DNA from 2 places in the Rhizobium sp. LEGMi-198b genome. Region 2 is predicted to be linked to the other one. Evidence: predicted binding sites of a transcription regulator. Region 2 holds the regulator's gene; the other holds the start of a gene.
The links. The regulator LexA, encoded in region 2, represses DNA repair genes until DNA is damaged. The targets are predictions, from matches to a motif close to TGTTCNNNNTGTGTTCNG.
Positions count from the first base shown of each region.

Region 1: the regulator LexA is predicted to act here: its motif matches at 1,589-1,606, upstream of dnaE (DNA polymerase III subunit alpha).

Region 1 is NZ_JBSYVH010000001.1:63,413-66,533, reverse strand. Features, by position in the region: gene ACXHXG_RS00340 (ABC transporter ATP-binding protein) at 1-325, shown strand, start outside; gene ACXHXG_RS00335 (DUF5680 domain-containing protein) at 335-802, opposite strand; gene ACXHXG_RS00330 (hypothetical protein) at 899-1,486, opposite strand; gene dnaE (DNA polymerase III subunit alpha) at 1,843-3,121, shown strand, end outside.
Region 2 is NZ_JBSYVH010000009.1:59,442-62,562, reverse strand. Features, by position in the region: gene ACXHXG_RS27935 (mechanosensitive ion channel family protein) at 1-99, shown strand, start outside; gene ACXHXG_RS27930 (DUF2721 domain-containing protein) at 205-696, shown strand; gene lexA (transcriptional repressor LexA) at 1,090-1,812, shown strand; gene ACXHXG_RS27920 (ComEC/Rec2 family competence protein) at 1,793-3,121, opposite strand, start outside.

The sequences.
Region 1 (3,121 bases), on a different contig from region 2:
GAAAGAGGCGAGCGCTCGCGCTGCCCAGCTCCTCGACTATATGCGCATTGGTCATCGCGCCGATCACCGCCCGGCCGAGCTTTCCGGCGGTGAGCAACAGCGCGTCGCGATCGCCCGCGCCGTTGCCAACGCACCACTGGTGCTTTTGGCCGACGAGCCGACCGGCAACCTCGATCCTGATACGGCGCATTACGTCTTCGACGCGCTGGAGGCGCTGGTGCGTCAGTCCGGGCTTGCCGCGCTGATCGCCACGCACAATCACGAACTGGCGGCTCGCATGGACCGCCGCGTGACTATCCATGACGGTAAGGTCGTCGAATTCTGACGGTGCCCATCAAGGGACGATCAGTCCGCCGCGGTAATCCAGCTCATAGGCCTTGCGTCCGTTTACGAGGATGACCTCATGGCCGATAAAATGATCGCAGCCGCCGGTACTGCGATCGACATACTGGCCAAATGAATGGGCGAATTCGAAACCGCCGAGAAAGCGTTTTTCATCGAGGTAGAGCCGCATGAGCGCCGCCTTGATGACCATCCCTGCAGCCCTGCCATCGATCAGATCGGGCTCGACGATTCGTCCAAAATAATTCATCGCCCAGACCGGCTCGTCATCGTACCAGACGACTTCCTGTCCGGCGAAATCCGTGCCGCCGAAATAGCTATCGAGATAGCGCCAGCGGCCGCTGGCATAGCCGATGTCATGCGAGCCGCTCCGGCAGGACGGCAGCCTCTCGCCATCGCCGACATAGGTCTCCGCCTTCGCGGCAACAATAAAATCGTTCAGCGCGGCAAGATCCGGCATGACCCTCTCCATTACCCTCTCCATTCGTGGTGAGGGCACAGAATGCCACGCGCTCGATAGCAAGTAAAGAACATACAGTGAACAAATGAAAAGCCGCTACGTGTTTTCCCCACAAGCTTTCCGGCCGATATCGTCTTTCCAGTCCTGGATCTTGATGGTTTTGGCTTCAGTCTGGAGTTCCCTGCCACTCTTCGTCGCCTTGCCCGTCAGGACATTGTAGTCGCAGCTATAGCTTCTATCGGCGTCGAGATTGTCCCGGTAATCAAAGGTGTAGCCGGCGACGACGAAGGCGTTGTTGCGGAAGGCGAGGGTGAGCGTCTGATGCCAGCGGTCGCGCCCGATCGCGTCATTCTGGGACATGACGGCGATCGAACCATTGGGCAGCGCCGTGATAGAAGGCTCCTGACCGAAGATACCGCCCGGCTCGCCGCGGCCCCATACCTTGTCGGGTGCGGCGGCCGCCAGCTTGAGCAACTGATGTTCTTTGTCGCGGAGATAAATATAGATGCCGATCGTGGTCGCGTCGTCTGGCGGGGCCAACGCCAGCAAAGCAAGGTCCGGCTTACCGTCCTTGTTCCAATCGCCGACCGCCGCGTCGATGATGCGGTCGGGCGCAATGATATCGTCAGCGTGAGCCGCGGATGTAACCGAAAGCAGAATGAGAGCGCAGGCAAGTGGTTTCATCGTGATCCCCCCTCGCGTTTTCATAGCTTAGGGGTTGTGCTTCGGTCCATTGGTACTCTTCAAAATACTGATGATGAAAATTATTGATGCAGCTATTGACTCTCGAACATAAATAGAACAAAAAAGAAACATAACGAGTAAGGAGCGCGTAAATGACCGATATCATTCGAGACGTTGCAGCATTCACCTCCATCGTCATGTTTGTCGCCAGCTTTTCCCTCATCATGATGGCGATGTGAAACTTATCCCCACGGGTGTTGCGATGCGCCCGTGAATCATGAAGTCAACTTATGGACTTTATCGTCCGCTATGCCGAAAATGCAGCCGATTCATTTGGGCATGCGGAAAGGCATATGATGGCGGATATGATGAGCAGCGGCGCAGCGGGTGCGCCGGTCGGAGATACGCCGGAATTCGTGCATCTTCGCGTCCATTCCGCATATTCTCTGCTCGAAGGCGCATTGCCGCTAAAGAAGATCCTCGCCAAGGCGGCGGGCGACAATCAGCCGGCCATCGCCATCACCGATACCAACAACCTTTTCATCGCGCTGGAGTTTTCCCAGAAGGCGATGGATGAGGGCCTGCAGCCGATCATCGGCTGCCAGGTGTCGATCGACATGGAAGATAGTGTCGAGGGCGAAAAGCGCGGCCCGCAACAGGCACTCGCCAAGCTGCCGTCCATCGTGTTGCTCGCCGCCACGGAGCGGGGCTATGAGCGGCTGGTCGATCTCGTGAGCCGCGCCTATCTGGGCGGCGAAGGCAATCAGGCTGTCCATATCACCGCCTCCTGGTTGAAGGAAATCGGCACGGACGGCATGATTGCGCTGACCGGTTCGCTTGGCGGTCCGGTCGATATGGCGTTGAAGGAAGGCCACGCGCCGCAGGCGCTGTCGCGTCTGCTGACGCTCAAGGACCTGTTCGGTGATCGGCTTTATGTCGAATTGCAACGTCACGGCACCTATGATCGTCGCCACGAACAGAAGATGATCGCGCTCGCCTATGAGCATGAATTGCCGCTGGTCGCGACCAACGAGGCCTTCTTCCCGACGCGTGAGGACTATGAGGCCCACGACGCCCTCATGGCGGTCGCCCACAATGCCATTGTTTCGGACGACACTCGTTTTCGCCTGACACCGGATCACTATTTGAAGAGCCGCGCCGATATGGCGAAGCTGTTCGCCAATCTGCCGGAAGCCTTGGAGAACACCGTCGAGATCGCCCGGCGCTGTTCCTTCGTCTTGAAGACACGCAAGCCGATCCTGCCGCGCTTCACCGGCGCCACTGACGATCCGGAGGAGGCCGAACGCGCCGAGGCGGCGGAGCTGCGCGCCCAGGCGGTCGAAGGTCTCGACCGGCGCCTCGCCTCGCTCGGTATGGCGGCGGGCTACGCGGAGAAGGACTATCGCGAGCGGCTGGAGTTCGAGCTCAGCGTCATCGAGCGCATGAAATTCCCTGGCTACTTCCTGATCGTCGCGGACTTCATCAAATGGGCCAAGCAGCATGATATTCCGGTCGGCCCGGGCCGCGGTTCGGGCGCGGGCTCACTCGTTGCCTATGCGCTGACGATTACCGACGTCGATCCGCTGCGTTTCTCGCTGCTGTTCGAGCGCTTCCTCAATCCGTCGCGCGTCTCGA
Region 2 (3,121 bases):
GGTGGCGAGGAAAAATCCGATGCCGCGATCGCAGCCATGACACTGCAGAGAAAGAAGATCGCTGAGCAAATGACGCAATCGGCAGCGCCGCCGACCTGACCGTTCGCGCGAGATCAGTCACCAGCCTCATCTCCGCGCCCTCTTTGGCAAGGCGACAACCCTGGAGCCGATACCGGATGACGTTGGACAGAAAGGAGATCCAATGTGCTGAATGACCATCTGACGTCTATTGCCGCGCACGTTATTCAAATAGCGCTGACACCGGTCTTTCTGCTGGCGGGCACCGCCGGGTGCCTCAATGTCTTCTCGGCCAGGCTCGCCCGCGTCTCCGACCGGGTCAACAGCCTTTTCGAACGGGTGACCTCTGAGGACCCGGATGAAACGCGGTTGCTGCAGCTCTATTATCTGCGACGGCGAACATTGGCGCTGGAGATCGCAGTTCTGCTCGGCACGGCATCGGGCGTGTTCACATGCCTTGCGACGCTCGGCCTCATGGGCGGTGCAATTCGACAGCAATTTCGCGAGCAATTGCTGCTCTGGCTCTTTGGCCTTGCCGTCTTCGCACTCATGGGCGCCTTTGTGGCCTTTCTCGTCGAGATGATTCTGGCCGGGCGCAGCATGCTAAGGCAGATCGCCAACGACCGTACCTTGCTCGAGCACCGGCACGGGAGTTCGAGGAAAAGTTCAACCTATTGATATCCCATCGAATATTACTACGGATGGCACCAATCCCGGCCCCTCAGAAATCCGGATTCCCAGTCAGATCCATAGCTTGCTCTCCATGGTTCGGAGAGTGTCGTCCTCCAAAGAGCTTATAGAACGAAGAACATGGCTTTTCGCCGCCTTGGAGATAATCCGTTTTGGGATCGTCCGAAATTTTGCTTCGCCCGATTCCGCATATATTTCTGCTATTTAGTTTGAAGGTGCCGGGAAAAAAGTCATCTGCCCGGGACCTGTTATGTTCCCATTTATTTGATGCACCTACAAAATGTTCACCGAAATTTAAGGGCTTGCGGAACACATATGGAACATATAGTGTCCGTTCTGGATTTGTTTCACGACACCTTCTCAGTCCCGAGGTTCAAAACGATGTTGACGCGCAAGCAGCAGGAACTGCTTCTCTTCATTCACGAACGAATGAAGGAGTCCGGTGTTCCGCCATCTTTCGACGAGATGAAGGATGCGCTGGACCTTGCGTCCAAATCCGGTATTCACCGTCTCATCACGGCTTTGGAAGAGCGCGGCTTCATCCGTCGCCTGCCGAACCGAGCCCGAGCGCTGGAGGTCATCAAGCTGCCTGAGGCCTATAGCCCGAGCCTGCAGCCTCGCCGCGGCTTTTCGCCAAGCGTCATCGAGGGTAGCCTTGGCAAGCCGCAACTTGTGCCGCCGCCCGCACCCGCCAAGCCGGTGAGTGAGGACAACAACAGTTCGGTTTCGGTACCCGTCATGGGCCGCATTGCCGCCGGCGTTCCGATCTCGGCTATCCAGAACAATACTCACGACATCACCGTTCCCGCCGACATGCTCGGCTCCGGCGAGCATTATGCGCTGGAGGTCAAGGGTGACTCGATGATCGATGCCGGCATCTTTGACGGCGATACCGTCATCATCCGCAACGCCACGACCGCCAATCCCGGCGACATCGTCGTCGCTCTCGTCGATGATGAAGAGGCGACATTGAAGCGCTTCCGCCGCAAGGGAGCCTCGATCGCGCTTGAAGCGGCAAACCCTGCTTACGAAACCCGCATCTTTGGGCCGGATCGAGTGAAGGTACAAGGCAAGCTCGTCGGTCTCATTCGCCGCTATCACTGACCGGTGACGCCGGCTTGAGCGGCGCGCCAAAAGTGTCTGTTCGCCAGTCGTAGGAGCGATGCAGGCTCCATGGCCGCGAAAGGTTTTCAAACGCCGCCGTTGCGACCGGTTTATTGGTGCTGAGGTTCATTTCAATAGATCCCGTGCGGCGCAGTGTTGCGCCCGTAAAAAGCATCGCGCCAGAGCGGCAGCGATCAAGACGCAGCCGTACGGAGGTGATGACGATATTGGCCGTGTCGCAGGCCGGAGCGAGATAGGCGGCATCTTCAATGGTGACAAGCATGTCGCCATTATCCAGCATTGCCACGCACCATGCACCTTTTTGGCAGGCGAAACCGCCCGGCCCGGCCGCGTCTAATGCCGCATCCATCGCCTTTCGAACGGTGCTCTGTTCTTCGGAATTCAGGCGACGATGCTTGTCTGATTTGCTGATTTTGGGGAGCTGACTATCCGGCGGAAGCATCGTTGGCGGTTGCTGCTCGGTGATCGCCAATGCTCTTTGCCACTGCTCGAAGATGAAATCCGGCGGTTTTTCGCGGTTTGTCGTCAGCGCACCGTTGCGCAACAAGGCGACCAGCGTGCCGTCCTCGGAGATCATGAGATCAGGCTTGAGGACACCGGGGCCGAGCGCCACGACTGCAACCGAACCGATGATCAAGAGCGCACCTGCATGTCGCAGCCATGTTCTCAGCAAGGTCATCAACAAGAAGCCGGCTATGACCGTCGGGAACAGCCAGACCGGCAGCCGACCGAAGGGAATATTGCCGCCCCAGGCGGCAACCGTTTTGGCAATGACGATGACGACATCAAGTCCCCAGCCGGTTATCTGCCAGAAAGGGGCATCAACGCCAAATGGCATCAGTAGCGTCGCCGCCATGCCAAACGGCATGACGACAAAGGAGACGACCGGCATAGCCGCCAGATTGGCGATGAGACCATATGTCGCCAATCGGTGAAAATGCTCTATCGAGAAGATTGCCGTCGATGCGCCGCCTATAAAAGAGGTCGACAATATGCTTCCGAAGAAACGGGAAACGAAGAGCAGCGGACGCATGACCCGGAACCGGGAGAGAACGCTCTCCCGATGCGGCCTCCTCGCCCAGAGCGAATAGCCGGACACCAACGCCAGGGTCGCGGCGTAAGACATCTGAAAACTTGGTCCGAGCGCCTGCGAAGGCGACAGTATGAGAATGACTATCGCCGATAGCGCCACGTTGCGCAGGCTAATGGATGGTCGGTCGAAGAGCACGGCGATCAGCATGATAGCCATCATGATGAAGGCACGCTCCGCGGATACCCCGAAGCCGGA